DNA from 2 places in the Streptomyces sp. WAC00040 genome. Region 2 is predicted to be linked to the other one. Evidence: riboswitches for the same ligand, from Rfam matches in the RefSeq annotation. Region 2 holds a riboswitch; the other holds the start of a gene.
The links. Region 2 has a riboswitch for cobalamin ahead of MDN94_RS34565 (energy-coupling factor ABC transporter permease). Riboswitches for the same ligand answer to the same signal wherever they lie in the genome.
Positions count from the first base shown of each region.

Region 1: another riboswitch for cobalamin. It lies ahead of MDN94_RS14245 (ribonucleoside-diphosphate reductase subunit alpha); the one in region 2 lies ahead of MDN94_RS34565 (energy-coupling factor ABC transporter permease).

Region 1 is NZ_JAKQZE010000001.1:3,030,274-3,038,006, forward strand. It holds gene MDN94_RS14220 (HD-GYP domain-containing protein) at 1-90, shown strand, start outside; gene MDN94_RS14225 (tetratricopeptide repeat protein) at 237-1,217, shown strand; gene def (peptide deformylase) at 1,300-1,944, shown strand; gene MDN94_RS14235 (D-Ala-D-Ala carboxypeptidase family metallohydrolase) at 2,107-2,844, shown strand; gene MDN94_RS14240 (ribonucleotide-diphosphate reductase subunit beta) at 2,925-3,938, opposite strand; gene MDN94_RS14245 (ribonucleoside-diphosphate reductase subunit alpha) at 3,938-6,286, opposite strand; cobalamin riboswitch at 6,418-6,544, opposite strand; gene MDN94_RS14250 (GNAT family N-acetyltransferase) at 6,594-7,118, opposite strand; gene mctP (monocarboxylate uptake permease MctP) at 7,219-7,733, opposite strand, start outside.
Region 2 is NZ_JAKQZE010000004.1:867,326-875,058, reverse strand. It holds gene MDN94_RS34595 (NF041680 family putative transposase) at 12-1,424, shown strand; gene MDN94_RS34590 (hypothetical protein) at 1,998-2,402, shown strand; partial or broken gene MDN94_RS34585 (chloramphenicol efflux MFS transporter) at 2,584-3,089, shown strand; gene MDN94_RS34580 (energy-coupling factor ABC transporter ATP-binding protein) at 3,241-4,119, opposite strand; gene cbiQ (cobalt ECF transporter T component CbiQ) at 4,116-4,865, opposite strand; gene MDN94_RS34570 (energy-coupling factor ABC transporter substrate-binding protein) at 4,869-5,276, opposite strand; gene MDN94_RS34565 (energy-coupling factor ABC transporter permease) at 5,273-5,962, opposite strand; cobalamin riboswitch at 5,993-6,188, opposite strand; gene MDN94_RS34560 (PTS-dependent dihydroxyacetone kinase phosphotransferase subunit DhaM) at 6,283-6,693, opposite strand; gene dhaL (dihydroxyacetone kinase subunit DhaL) at 6,690-7,316, opposite strand; gene dhaK (dihydroxyacetone kinase subunit DhaK) at 7,372-7,733, opposite strand, start outside.

The sequences.
Region 1 (7,733 bases), on a different contig from region 2:
CTGGAGCAGCTGAGGCTGGGCACAGGGCGCGACTACCAGCCCGAGGTGGTCGAATCCCTGGCCAGGGTCCTGGGCAGAGTCCTTGTGTGAAGCGGCCAGGCCCCTGTTCCCACGGGGTAACCCATGGGTAATGAGCGAGCCTGCGACCGGGCATGGTTGGATGCGAAAGAAGGCACAGAAGCAGGCAGGCAGTCATGCGTCCGGGCAGTGCCCCGAGCGACCGGCAGGCGGGAATCGTGAGGATCTTCGGGAAGGTACGGCATCGGCCCTCCGCCTCTTGGCGGCAGGCCACGGACCGCGCGTTCACGCTGATCGGCGACGGCCGGTACGAGGACGCGGGCGCGTTGCTGACGCGGGCGGCGGATCTTGAGCCCTGGCTCTCGGAGTCCTGGTTCAACCTGGCGCTGCTGCACAAGTTCCGGCACGACTGGGAGCAGGCCCGCGCCGCGGGGCTGCGGGCGGTCGCGCTGCTGGACAAGGAGACGGGCGCCCCGGACTGGTGGAACGTCGGCATCGCCGCCACCGCCCTCCAGGACTGGCCGCTGGCCCGCCGGGCCTGGCAGGCGTACGGCCTGAAGGTCCCGGGAGCGGCCGCGGCGAACGGCGAGCCCGTCGGCATGGACCTGGGCAGCGCCGCGGTGCGGCTCTCCCCTGAGGGCGAGGCCGAGGTGGTGTGGGGCCGCAGGCTCGACCCGGCCCGGATAGAGGTGCTCTCCATCCCACTGCCGTCGTCCGGGCGGCGCTGGGGCGAGGTCGTGCTGCACGACGGCGTCCCGAACGGCGAGCGCACCACGACCGCCGGTCCGTCCTTCCCGGTCTTCGACGAGATCGAGCTCTGGGCCCCCTCTCCCGTCCCGACCTGGGTGGTCCTGCTGGAGGCGGCGACGGAGGCCGACCGGGACGCTCTTGAGCGGCTGGCGGCGGACGCCGGATTCGCCGCGGAGGACTGGTCCTCCTCGGTGCGGCTGCTGTGCCGGGCCTGTTCCGAGGGGAGCATGCCGAGCGCGGAGGGCGAGGGGGAGCACCTCGATCCGCACGACCACAGCGAGCCGGGCCATCCCGGGCCGCTCGGACACCGTACGGGCGGCGATCTCTGGTCGCCGGAACGCGAGTGCGGCATAGCGGCGCCCGCCGGGCTGGTGCGGGGCCTGCTCGACGGCTGGGTCGCCGACAGCCCGGACTCCCGGGAGTGGCGGGATCTCGAGGAAGTCTGCTGACGCCTGCCCGTAGGCTGTACGGACACGTGAGTGACCGGGCATCGGGCCATGGTCGGGTACTGAGAAGGGCGCAGAGGCTGACATGGCGTCGCAGCAGTCGGAGCAGGGGACGGACCAGCGGGTCGACGAGGAGGGTTTCCTCGTGGACACGGAGAACTGCGAGGAGCGGGAACTGGCGTACCGCGAGCGCGGCACGTCGCGTCCGATCACGGTCGTGGGGAACCCCGTGCTCCACAAGGAGTGCAAGGACGTCACGGAGTTCGACGACAAGCTCGCCGCCCTCATCGACGACATGTTTGCCAGCCAGAAGACGGCTGAGGGCGTGGGGTTGGCCGCCAACCAGATCGGTGTCGATTTGAAGGTGTTCGTCTACGACTGCCCCGACGACGACGGCGTGCGGCACACGGGCGTGGTCTGCAACCCGGTCCTGGAGGAGCTGCCGCCGGAGGAGCGCGTCCTCGACGACTCCAACGAGGGCTGCCTGTCCGTGCCGACGGCGTACGCCTCGCTGGCCCGCCCCGACTACGCGGTGGTCCGCGGCCAGGACGCGCAGGGCAATCCGGTCAAGGTGCGGGGCACGGGCTACTTCGCCCGCTGCCTCCAGCACGAGACCGATCACCTGTACGGGTACCTGTACATCGACCGTCTCTCCAAGCGTGAGCGCAAGGACGCGCTGCGGCAGATGGCGGAGGGCACCCCGCGTTACGAGGTCGTCCCGAACGACTGATCGCACGCACCGTCCGACGGCCCTGCTCACCGAGCGGGGCCGTCGCTGTTCACGCAGGCGTCATTGGGCGGACAAATGACGCCTGCTCAGGCATGGTTGACGCGCGTGGAACGGCCCGCCAGTCTCAGTGGTTGCACCGTCCCCACCCGGTATGGAGGCTCGATGTTCAGACGCACCGCACGACTCCTGCTCTCTATTGTCATGCTCATGATCGCAGGTCTCGGCGGGGTCGTCGCGACCGCCGGGAGCGCCCAGGCCGACGACTGCTACACCTGGTCACGCACCCTTTCCCAGGGGGCTTCCGGCTCGGACGTCAGCCAGCTCCAGATCCGCATGTCCGGCTACCCGGGCTACGGAGCCGTGCTCGCCGTCGACGGCTCCTACGGGCCGGCCACCACGGCCGCCGTCAAGCGCTTCCAGTCCGCCTACGGCCTCACCGCCGACGGCGTCGCGGGTTCCGCCACCTTCAGCAAGATCTACGCCCTCCAGGACAGCGACTGCACACCGGCCCACTTCAGCTACGCCGAACTCAACCGCTGCAACTCCACCTGGTCCGGCGGCGCGGTGAGCGCGGCGACCGCCAAGGCCAACGCGCTGCGGACCATGTGGAAGCTGGAGGCCCTGCGGCACGCCCTGGGCGACCAGCCCATCACCGTGACCAGCGGCTTCCGGTCGTACTCGTGCAACAGCGCAGTCGGCGGCGCGTCCAGCAGCCGGCACCTCTACGGCGACGCGGCCGATCTGGGCGCCGGACCGCACTCGCTGTGCAAGCTGGCCCAGCAGGCCCGCCACCACGGCTTCAACGGGATCCTCGGCCCGGGCTACCCCGGCCACAACGACCACACGCACGTCGACCATCGGGGCAGCCGTTACTGGTCCGCCCCAAGCTGCGGCATCTGAGGCACCCGAAGCCGAAGCGGCCCGTGCCTCCCCCCGTGAGAGGCGCGGGCCGCTGCTTTCTCGAGCGCCGCTGAGTACGGTCAGAAGTCGTCGTCGAAGGCGACCGACCCCTCGACCGCCACCTGGTAGGCGGACGGGCGGCGCTCGAAGAAGTTCGTCAGCTCCTGGACCCCCTGCAACTCCATGAAGGAGAACGGGTTCTGCGAGCCGTACACCGGAGCGAAACCGAGGCGGGTGAGCCGCTGGTCGGCGACGCACTGGAGGTACTCGCGCATCGACTCGGTGTTCATGCCCGGCAGTCCGTCGCCGCACAGGTCACGGCCGAACTGGAGCTCCGCCTCGACCGCTTCCTTCAGCATGTCGGTGACCTGCTGCCGCAGTTCGTCGTCGAAGAGCTCCGGCTCCTCCTTACGGACCGTGTCCACGACCTCGAAGGCGAAGTTCATGTGCATCGTCTCGTCCCTGAACACCCAGTTGGTGCCGGTGGCCAGACCGTGCAGCAGACCACGGGAGCGGAACCAGTAGACGTACGCGAAGGCGCCGTAGAAGAACAGGCCCTCGATGCACGCCGCGAAGCAGATCAGGTTGAGCAGGAAGCGGCGGCGGTCCGCCCGTGACTCGAGACGGTCGATGCTCTCGACCGAGTCCATCCACTTGAAGCAGAACGCGGCCTTCTCCCTGATGGAGGGGATGTTCTCGACCGCAGAGAAGGCGGCCGCCCGGTCCTCGGGGTCGGGAAGGTAGGTGTCGAGCAGCGTCAGATAGAACTGGACGTGCACGGCCTCCTCGAACAGCTGCCGCGACAGATACAGCCGCGCCTCGGGGGAGTTGATGTGCTTGTAGAGGGTCAGCACCAGGTTGTTCGCCACGATCGAGTCGCCCGTCGCGAAGAACGCGACCAGCCGGCCGATCATGTGCTGCTCACCCGGGGAGAGCTTGGCCAGGTCGGCCACGTCCGAGTGCAGGTCGACCTCCTCCACCGTCCAGGTGTTCTTGATCGCGTCCCGGTAGCGCTCGTAGAAGTCCGGGTAGCGCATGGGCCGCAGAGTGAGCTCGAAGCCGGGGTCGAGAAGGTTCTTGGTGGTGGAGCTCATTACTGGCAGGCCTCGCAGGACTCGGGGTTTTCCAGGGAACAGGCGACGGCATCCTCGGGCGTCACCTGTGCGGGGACCGGGACGGCCGCCGACGCGGCGCGCGCGATCCGGGTCGCGGGGCGCGAGCGCAGGTAGTACGTGGTCTTGAGGCCCTGCTTCCACGCGTACGCGTACATCGAGCTGAGCTTGCCGATCGTCGGCGTCTCGAGGAACAGGTTCAGCGACTGGCTCTGGTCCAGGAACGGCGTACGGGCGGCCGCCATGTCGATCAGACCGCGCTGCGGGATCTCCCAGGCGGTGCGGTACAGCGCGCGGATCTCCTCGGGCACCCAGGTGAAGCCCTGCACCGAGCCGCTCGCCTCGCGCAGCGCCTCCCGCGTCTGCGCGTCCCAGACGCCGAGCCGCTTGAGGTCCTCCACCAGATAGGAGTTGACCTGGAGGAACTCGCCGCTGAGTGTCTCGCGCTTGAACAGGTTGGAGACCTGCGGCTCGATGCACTCGTAGACACCGGCGATCGAGGCGATGGTCGCGGTCGGCGCGATGGCGAGCAGCAGCGAGTTGCGCATGCCGACGTCGGCGATCCGGGCACGCAGCGCCTCCCAGCGCTCCGGCCAGGTCAGCGTCGTGTCGTAGTGGTCGGGATGCAGCACGCCGCGTGCCGCGCGCGTCTCGGCCCAGGCCGGCAGGGGCCCGTTGCGCTCCGCGAGGTCGCACGAGGCCTCGTAGGCCGCCAGCATGATCCGCTCGGCGATCCTCGTCGAAAGGGCCCGGGCCTCCGCCGAGTCGAAGGGCAGCCGCAGCTTGAAGAAGACGTCCTGCAGGCCCATCGCGCCCAGGCCCACCGGGCGCCACCTGGCGTTGGACCGCCCTGCCTGCTCCGTCGGATAGAAGTTGATGTCGACGACGCGGTCCAGGAAGGTGACGGCGGTGCGGACGGTGGCGTCCAGCCGCTCCCAGTCGATGTCGTCGCCGCTGACGAACGCGCCGAGGTTCACCGAGCCGAGATTGCACACGGCCGTCTCGCCGTCGTCCGTGACCTCGAGGATCTCCGTGCACAGGTTGGAGGAGTGCACGACCCGTCCCGGCTCCGCGGTCTGGTTGGCGGTGCGGTTGGACGCGTCCTTGAAGGTCATCCAGCCGTTGCCGGTCTGGGCGAGGGTGCGCATCATCCGGCCGTAGAGGTCGCGCGCGGGGACGGACCGGCGGGCCAGTCCCGCGGCTTCCGCCCGGCGGTAGGCCGTGTCGAAGGCCTCGCCCCACAGGTCGACCAGCTCCGGGACGTCGACCGGGGAGAACAGCGACCACTCGGCGTCCGCCTCGACGCGGCGCATGAACTCGTCCGGGATCCAGTGGGCCAGGTTCAGGTTGTGCGTACGGCGGGCGTCCTCACCGGTGTTGTCGCGCAGCTCGAGGAACTCCTCGATGTCCGCGTGCCAGGTCTCCAGGTAGACGGCGGCTGCGCCCTTGCGGCGGCCGCCCTGGTTCACCGCGGCGACCGAGGCGTCAAGGGTCTTCAGGAACGGGACGATGCCGTTGGAGTGCCCGTTGGTGCCGCGGATCAGTGAACCGCGGGCGCGGACACGGGAGTAGGAGAGCCCGATGCCGCCCGCGTGCTTGGAGAGGCGCGCGACCTGGTGGTAGCGGTCGTAGATCGAGTCGAGCTCGTCGAGCGGCGAGTCCAGCAGGTAGCAGGACGACATCTGGGGGTGGCGGGTGCCGGAGTTGAAGAGGGTGGGGGAGGAGGGGAGGTAGTCCAGCCGGCTCATCAGCCGGTACAGCGCCGCGACCTCCTCAAGGGCGCGCGGCGAGTCGTCCTCGGCGAGCCCGCAGGCGACGCGGAGCATGAAGTGCTGGGGCGTCTCGACGACCTGGCGGGTGATCGGGTGACGCAGCAGGTAGCGGCTGTAGAGGGTGCGCAGGCCGAAGTAGCCGAAGCGGTCGTCCGCCTCGAGGTCGATCAGCGCGTCGAGCCGCGCGGCGTGCAGTGCCACGAAGGCGGCCGTGCGGTCGGCGATCAGCCCCTCGCGGTGACCGGTGGCGACCGAGGCGGTGAACGAGGAAGCGCCCTGCCCGGCCGCCTCTTCGGCGATGGTGCGGGTCAGCAGACGCGCGGCGAGCCGGGAGTAGGCGGGGTCGTCCGAGATGAGGCCGGCGGCCGCTTCGGCGGCGAGGGAGTGCAGCTCCGCAGCGTCGGACCCGGCGTTGCGGCCGCGCAGCGCGGCCGCGGCGACCTTGCCCGGGTCGGTGTCGGGCAGGTCCGCCGTCAGGTCCGTCAAGGTCCGCAGCAGCGCGGTCCCGGGGCCGTCGTTCTCCGTCGCTGAGACCGGATCGGCTGGCGCGATGGTCATGTGATGCTCTCCCTCGCTCGGCTCTGGGCCGGCGGAGGGGGCGGGCCGTGGCACGTGTGACGGGGCAGCACGGCGCACGGCGTCCACCGGCCCAACCGCGAGGCCCGGACGTCTGGGCATCCGGATCGGTCGAACCGGATGCGCCGTCGACAGGTCCTCGGACTTGAACGGGTACGGCAGAGCGCACCGGATCACACCGTTGCGGGACAGTTCCGGACTCGCACCGGATTCCCCTGTGGCGACAGCGAGATGAGCATACATGTGGGGGCGGGGTGCTGCGCCTGCCCCTACATGTTGTGTCGGGAGGTCATATCGTGACGGCAGGTCCGGAGAGCTCCAGTGCGTACGTCAGCAGCGAAACGAGGCCCGGGACGGGTTCCCAGTCCCGCTCCGGGGTGCGCACGAAGCCCATCCGGCCGTAGATGCGGTGCGCCGCGTACATCGTGGGCTGTGTGGAGAGCACCAGCCGTACGCACCCCGGGGTGGCTCTCGCCCGTTCCACGCAAGTGCGCACCAGCGCCTCGCCCGCACCGCGGCCGCGTGCCTCGGCGCCCACGGCGAGCATCCGGAACTCGGCCTCGCCGGGTCCCGCGATGTCGGCGAACGGTCCGCCGGCCGGGACGAACGCCACCTGGCCGAGCAGCGTGCCCTGGTCGTCGACGGCGACGTACACCTCCGCCTGCGCGTCGCGGCCCGCGACGTCGCGGAGCACCTCGAGGTACGGGTCCTGTTCGCCGAGGGCCAGCAGCCCGCCGTCGAGGTAGGCGCGGGCGGTCAACTCGCCGAGGGCCGTGTGCTCCTCGGGTTCGACTCTTCTGATCGTGATGTCCATGCCCGGCAGTGTGTATCAGGGCACGACGAAGGGCCGCCGCATTTCCCGGCCGGGGAAGTGCCCGGACGGGAGGCGCGACGGCCCTTGTGCGCGCGACCGGTCAGTGACCGCCGGGAGCGCCCGCCGTGGCCGGCGGCAGCTCCACCTTCACGCCCGGGTCGCCCGCGTCCGCCGTGTAGTCGGACGGGCTGGTCTCGTCGATGCCGTCGGGGGCCTTGGCCGCCCGCAGGACGAAGGTGAGAACGACGGTGACGACGACGTTCAGCACGAACGCGGTGAGACCGATGTAGCCGATCTCGCCGATGCCCGGGATCTCCGCGGACGAGCCGCCGAAGTGCTTCTGGGTCGGGCTGGCCACGCCGTACGCGGCGGCGGTGCCGTAGATCATGCCGACCGCCCAACCGCCGATGAGCGCCCACCGGTGGAACCAGCGGGTGAACAGACCGCCCACCAGCGCCGGGAAGGTCTGGAGGATCCAGATGCCGCCCAGCAGCTGGAAGTTGATTGCGACCGTCTTGTCCATGGTGAGGACGAAGGCGAGCGCGCCGACCTTCACCAGCAGCGAGACCAGCTTGGAGACCTTGGTCTCCTGCGCCGGCGTCGCGTCGGGCTTGA
Region 2 (7,733 bases):
GAGTTGTACGCGTGTCTGACACGAGGAGCGACGCGCTGTTCGGCCTCACCGACGCGTTGCTGCGCACGGACGGGCCGGTGCGGACACTGGTCGACCTGGCGCTCGCGCCGGAACACCGTCGCGGGCATGGTGCCCTCTACGGGGGCGTCAACGAGGGGCGTATCGATGTTGCCCGGTTGCGACGCGCGCTGGCCTCTCTGCCGTTGCCCCGGACCGTGGACGGTCGGATCGTGCTGGCCGCGGACGTGTCGCCGTGGCTGCGGCCGGAGGCTAACACCTCTCCGGACCGGTCCTTCTGCCACACCTTCGGCCGTGGTGAGGGCAAACATCAGATGGTCCCGGGCTGGCCGTACTCGATCGTGGCCGCGCTAGAGACCGGCCGGACCTCCTGGACGGCAGTGCTGGATGCGGTCCGCCTGGGGCCCGGCGCAGACGTCGCCGCAGTGACCACGGTCCAGATCCGTGAGGTCGTCGAGCGCCTCGTTGCCGCCGGCCAATGGAAGCCGGGCGACCCCGAGGTCCGGGTTGAGCTGGACGCCGGATACGACGCACCCCGCCTCGCCCACCTACTGGGCGACCTGCCTGTGCAGATCCTCGGCCGGCTCCGCTCCGACCGCGTCATGCGTCGGTCGACGCCGCCACGGGTCTACGACCCGAAGGGTGGCCGACCGCCCAAGCACGGCGGCGAGTTCATCTTCGGTGACCCGGCCACCTGGCACACCGAGCAGGCCGTCACCGTCACCGACACACGCCTCTATGGGAAGGCCACCGCGCAGGCCTGGGACCGGCTGCACCCGAGGCTGACCCGCCGGGCGGCCGGGCTCGAGCACGACGGACCGCTGCCCATCATCAAGGGCACCGTCAACCGGCTGACCGTGGAGAAGCTGCCCAGCGGCGGGGTGAACAAGCCGGTCTGGCTGTGGTGGTCCGGCACCGGCGCCACGTCCACAGACGTCGACCGCTGCTGGCAGTCCATCCTCCGCCGCTTCGACCTGGAGCACAAGTTTCGCCTGTTCAAGCAGAGGCTCGGGTGGACCAAGGCGCGGCTGCCTAGCTCGGAGGCGGCCGACCGGTGGACGTGGCTGGTGATCGCAACCCATGCCCAGCTGCGGCTTGCCCGCCCCTTGGCCGCCGACCTCCGCAGGCCCTGGGAGAAGCCGGCAGAGCCGAACAAACTCACGCCCGCCCGGGTCCGCAGGGGTTCAGAAACCTGCGCACGAAGGCCGGCTCACCGGCTGGTGCACCGAAACCCGCGCGGTCGGGCCCCGGGAGGCCAGCGGGCTCGAAGAACCGCCGCACGGCCATCCGCCACGACGTGGGCCGCGTCCTCGCCACCGGAGAGGCCTTCAGTCGCCCCGCCCACCACAAGAAGGGCACCAAGCCCAGGCGCATCCGCACCACGCTGCCGGATGAGACGCCTATGACCGAGTAGCTACGGCAGCGATGCCAGATGCCCGCAACTTCCGGGCCAGCAGTTCCGTCTCAGGAAGGGTCCCTGAGTAGTCACCGCTCAGCACGTGGCGCAGCACAGCCTTCGCGTTGACCAGGTCAATGCCAAGTTCAACTCGCAGCACCCGCATGATCACGACATTGTTCGCCGACGGACTGACCACCTGCAGCCTCGCCGGCCCATGCTCGGACAGCATCTGATCCCGTCGTTCGCTCGGCAGGTCCCCACCACACACGGCGACCGCGAATCCACAGGCGGAACACGTTGACTCGACATCCCACCGCAAGCGGCCGTCCACGAGGGCCTGGACACCGCAGCACTCCAGCTCCGCACCACAGTCCTGACACATCGAGGAGTACCCAACGGATTCGAAAACGGCCTGCTCCATCCCACCCCCAACGGGGACGAGGTTAAACGACAAGCTGATCGTGCCCCTGAAAAGGCAACGGCCATCGTGCAACGCTTCTGGCAACGGCTGAGAACTCCTGACGGAATGACTCTCTGGGTCGGCTCCTCATCGCGGGGCCCTGTCAGGCAGCATGGGGCGATGCACTCCGATCAGCCACTGCCTCGCGAGGTGAAAGTCATCGATTCGGCCTGGCTGTTCAGGCTGGAGGAGCGAGCGTATGACCTCCGCCTGAACGCGCGACTGGACCCGGTGTGGGTGCAAACGAACGCGGCGCCCGACGGCACCCACTACCTGTGGCCGGCCCTGTGGAACAGCCTGTCCCACCGCCCGGATGTCCCGCGTCATCTGCGGTGCGAGGTGTTGATCACTCTACGAGCGGGAGAGCACGTGGTGAGCTGGCTGGACGTGCTTCCGGACGACTTCACCCCGCTGCCCCGGGTGACCTCGCGCGAAGAAGGCATGCAGGTCAGCCGGGCCCTGGACCAGGCTCCTTCGGTCAGGGAATGGCTACTGCAGGAGGGCGAGGGTTCGGGTCGGCTGTGACAGGTGTCGCCAGCGCGGACAAGGCGGCGGTACCTGTTGTGGTCGTAGCCGCGGTCGCCGAGCACGATGTCGGGGCGGTGCCGGGGCCGGCCGCGCTTGCCCCGCACGGGCGCCATTGCCTGGAGCAGTGGGACGAGCTGGGTGACGTCTGCGGTTGCCACCCGTCAGAGTGACGGCGGGTGGGATGCCGGTGGCAACGGTGACCTATCTGAGCTTCACCTCCCCGCCCCCGTCGTCACCGACACGGCCGGGCTGGGAAAGCTGTGGATCTCCGTCGCCCTGATGCTCTTCTCCTCGCCCTGCTGGACCTCGGCGGCTCGCGCACCGCCTTCGCGTTTTCGGTGCCGGCGCGTTCGCCGGGGTCACCGTCGCCGGACGGCTGTCCGACCGACCCCGGCCGTGTCGTCGCGATCGGCGTTCCGTTGCTCCTCACCGGCTGGCCGGCCCTGGCCGCGCTGGCCGACAGGCCGGTCGCTCTGTTCACCCTCATGTTCGTCCAGGGCACGCTGTCGTTCGCTCTGGGCAGCACGCTGATCACGCGGGTCCTGTACGAGGCCGCGGGAGCCCCCACCCATGGCCGGCTCCTGCGCGACCGCCGCACTCGACGCCGGTGCTGCCGCCGGCCCCGTCGTCGCCGCGACCACCCTCGGCACCACGGCCGGGGACCTCGGGCCGCTGTGGGCGAGCTGACTCCCCGTCCTGGTCGCGCTGCTGGTCGCGATCCCCCTGCGTCGTGCGATCGCAGCCGGCCGCGGCAGCGAGGTGCTCCACTGACACCCGCGAACGCCCCGTGAGTGTCGGCGGGTGGCAGCTTCCGGACCTCCGCATCACGCCCGGATCAGACCTGCACCCCGCCGTGCCCCGGCGTCGTGGCACCCCGGCTCCACGCCGCCAGGGCCTCGGGCGTGCTGGGTCCCTCGTCGGAGGGGCCCAGCAGCCCATGGGCGCGGAGCACCTCCGCGACCGCCGTGCCCCACGGTCTGCGCAGCCGTGCCGAGTCCAACAGGGGCTGATCGGAGAGGAGTTCACCGACCGGACCGGTGCGCAGGCCGTCCGGCGAGAGTACGGCCGCGTCGTCGGCCCAGCGCAGCGCCAGGTCCACGTCGTGCGTCGCCATCACGACCGTCGTCCCGGAGCTGCGCAGCCGGCCGAGGACCTCGAGCAGCCGCTCCTGGCCGTGCGGGTCGAGTCCGGCGGTCGGTTCGTCCAGGATGAGCACCCTCGGCCGCATCGCCACGGCGCCGGCGATCGCGGCCCGCTTGCGCTGACCGTACGAGAGGAGATGCGTGGGCCGGTCCCGCAGCGCCGCGATGTCCATCGCGGCCAGCGCCTCGTCCACCCGGGCCCGTACCTCGTCCTCGGTGAGGCCGAGGTTCATCGGGCCGAACGACACGTCCTGCTCGACCGACGCCGCGAAGAGCTGGTCGTCCGGGTCCTGCACCACCAGCTGCACCGTCGTACGGAGCCGGGTCAGACCGGCCCGGTCGTAGGCCACCGGCTCACCGTGCAGGCGCAGTCGGCCCGTCGCGGGCCGCAAGCCGCCGCTCAGCAGCCGCAGCAGGGTCGTCTTGCCGCTGCCGTTGCGACCCAGCAGCGCCGTGGAACGGCCCTCCGGGAGACCGAGATCGACGCCGCTGAGCACGGAGGGCCCGTCCTCGTACGCGTAACCCGCGTCGACGAGCTCCACGACGGCGGGGCCCGCGGGGGAGTGGTTCATGGCAGACACCTTTCGAGCACGAGAGTGAGGGCGACGATCCCGGACAGCAGCGCGGCGACCATGGCGAGGAACGGTCGCGACACCGCTGCCCGCGGTACCAGCACCCGCAGCGTGCCGTCGTATCCGCGGCCCGCGAGCCCGGCCTGCAGCCGGCCGGCCCGGTCGAAGGCGCGCACGAAAGCGGTCGCGCCGAGGCCGGCCAGCGACCGCCAGGCGGCCGCCCTGCTCGTATGGCCGAGACGGGCGGCCTGCGCCTGGCGGATGTTGGACACGGCGTCCAGCAGCAGGAAGCTGATCCGGTACATCACGAGCGCCACGTCCACCACGGCCGGTGGCACGCCGGCGCGCACCAGCCGCGGGAGCACGTCCGACACGGGTGTCGTGAACGCGAACAGCAGCACACCCAGCGACGCGGCGGAGGTGCGCAGCAGCAACCGCGCCGCGTCCCCGGGCCCGCCGGGCGCGAAGGCCACCATGCCGTCCGGACCGCCCACCGCGAACAACAGCGGTACGGCTCCGGTGACACAGAACCCGAGCGGGATGCGGAACGCCCGCCACAGTTGGCGCGGTGCCACACCGGCCGGTCCGAGCAGGATCACAACCGTCGCGGCGGCGACGAGGACGGCACCCGGCCAGGGCGGCAGACAGACGGCCGTGACGGTCAGACCGAGGCCGAGGACGGCCTTTTCGCAGGGGTGGCGGCGGCGCCAGCGACTGCTGTGCGCCGCCGCGTCGATCGGCAACATCCGCTAGGGCGCCGTCGTCGCGGGGTCCGGGCCCTCGCTCCGCGAGCCGGGGACCGACGGGGCGGGTGCCGCGCCGTCCGGCGTCCTGCTCGCGGCCCGCTCGGCCGCCGCCCGCTCCTCGCCCTGCCGGCGGCCCTTGCGCAGCCCGAAGTAGTACGCCAGGACGCCCGCGCCGAGGGCCGCCTGGAGGGAGAACAGCGCCGACTCGATCTCGCCGGACGGCGGTTCGTACAGGGGGGTGAACCACGGCTCGTAGTCCGGCTCGAGTTCCGTGATAGCCGCCTCCGCCTCGCCGTCGGCGCCGGTGAACGGCTCCTCCTTGTGGTCCCCGAGCCCCAGGACGAGCGGCAGCACGGCCAGCGCCGCGACGGCCAGCAGCAGCAGGGTGTTGATCCTCGCGTTACGGCTCATCGGGCCGACGCCTCCTTCTTCGCACCCGTGACCAGCACACCGAGCCTGGTCAGTTCACCCTTGCTGGACCGGCTGAGCAGCCGCATCACCAGTACGGTGAGCAGTCCCTCGCTCACCGCCAGTGGAAGCTGCGTGACGGCGAAGATGCCGCCGAACTTGGCCAGCGCGCCGGGGATGCCACTGCCCGGGTCGGGGAAGGCGAGCGCCAACTGCACACTGGTGACGCAGTACGTGGACAGGTCGGCGACGAACGCGCCGAAGAACACGCTCACCATCAGCGGCACGTCGAAGCGGCGCAGCAGCCGGTACACCCCGTACCCCGCCCACGGCCCGACGACCGCCAGGGAGAAGACGTTGGCGCCCAGCGTTGTGAGTCCGCCATGGGCCAGCAACAGGGCCTGGAACAGCAGCGTGATGGTGCCGAGCACCGCCATGATCGGCGGTCGGAACAGAATGGCCCCGAGGCCCGTGCCGGTCGGGTGCGAGCAGCTGCCCGTAACCGACGGGATCTTCAGTGCCGACAGGACGAACGTGAACGCTCCGGACGCGCCGAGCAGCAGCGTCGACTCGGGATGGGACTTGACCTCGCGTTTCAGGGCGCGTACGCCGTGGACGACGAACGGGGCGGACGCGGCGCCCCAGGCGACCGCGTGCAGCGGGGGCAGATACCCCTCGGCTATATGCATGATGTGGGAGACCCTCTCCAGCACCTCGTGGATGGACAACGCACCTTGGCCGGTCTCCTGGCTGACGGGTCATGCCGCCCGGACTCCGCCTTCCCGGGCACCGCGCGTACACGCGGTGACCCAGTGGCTCCCCGTGAGGGGGTGGAGCCGGACTTCCCGATCACAGTGGCGAGGGCCGCACCGGTACCGCACCGGTTTCCCGAACACCAAGGCCCCGTGACAGTAATGCTCCGACCAGTGACATCACAAGCCGCGCACGGGCGCACCGGCCGGCGGCGGGGTGAGCCGTTCGCCACACCCGCCGCCGCGCCGCCCGTCCGTCACTGCTTGCGGTAGCCGTACGCCTCCGACGCCGCGGCCTCCACCGCGTCCAGGTCGGCACCGGCGGAGGCCGTCACCACCGCCGCGACAGCGCCCTCCACGAACGGCGCGTCCACCAGGCGGGTACCGGCGGGAAGTTCGTCACCCTCGGCCAGCAGCGCCTTGACCGTCAGGACGGCGCTGCCCAGGTCGACGAGGACGGCGACGCCCGCGCCGCCGTCGACCTGCTCCGCCGCGGCCGTGATCAGTTCGGAGCTGGTGCCGAGGCCCCCGTCGGGTGTGCCGCCCGCGGCCGCCACCGGGGCCGTACCGCCGCCGCCCGCGAGCCCTTTCGCCATTTCGGCGACCGCGGTGGCGACCTCCCTGCTGTGCGAGACCAGCACGATGCCGACCTGCTTGCCGTCGCTCATCCGGCCGCCCCCTCCGCCGGGTCCGCCGTCTCGGCGAGCGCCGCTAGCAGCAGCGCCGACGACGTGGCGCCCGGGTCCTGGTGGCCGATGCTCCGTTCACCGAGATAGCTCGCCCTGCCCTTGCGCGCCTGCAACGGCACGGTGTCCGAAGCTCCTTGCTCCGCAGCCTCGCGGGCCGCCGCGAACGACTGCGTGCTGTCGCCGAGCGCCGCCACCGCCGGCTCGAGAGCGTCCAGCATCGTCTTGTCACCGGCCTTCGCCCCGCCGAGCTGGGCCACCGCGGCGACGCCGGCCCGCAGTGCTTCGGCGAGCTGCCCCGGTGTCACCTGGGCGTCGTCACCCAGCGCTTTGCCGGTGCGCCGCAGCAGCGTCCCGTACAGCGGGCCCGACGCCCCGCCGACCGTCGACACCAGCTGCCGTCCGGCGAGCATCAGCACGGCGCCCGGTGTCGCCGGGGGCTCCTTCTCCAGCACCGCTGCGACGGCCGTGAACCCCCGTTTGAGGTTGCTGCCGTGGTCCGCGTCGCCGATCGCCGAGTCCAGCTCGGTCAGTCGGTCCGCCTCCCGGTCCACCGAGACGGCGACCGCGGCCAGCCAACGGCGGAAGAATTCGGCGTCGAGCACAAGCACTCCCTGGAATCGGTCGGTTCGAACGGTGTGATCTCGAGGCCCCAGGCTCTCAGCGTCCCCATCGCAGCGCCGGAGTCTGCACCGGCGCGTCCCACAGCCTGAGCAGCTCCTCGTCCACCTGGCAGAGCGTCACCGAAGCGCCGGCCATGTCGAGAGAGGTCACGTAATTGCCGACGAGGGTGCGGGCCACCGCCACGTCCCGCTCCGCCAGCACGCGCTGGACCTCGGCGTTGAACCCGTACAGTTCCAGCAGTGGCGTCGCGCCCATCCCGTTGACCAGGGCGATCACCGGGCCGGAGGGCCGCAGGTCCTCCAGAACGGCGTCGACGGCGAAGTCGGCGATCTCCCGCGAGGTCATCATCGGGCGCCGCTCCCGCCCCGGCTCGCCATGGATGCCGATGCCCAACTCCA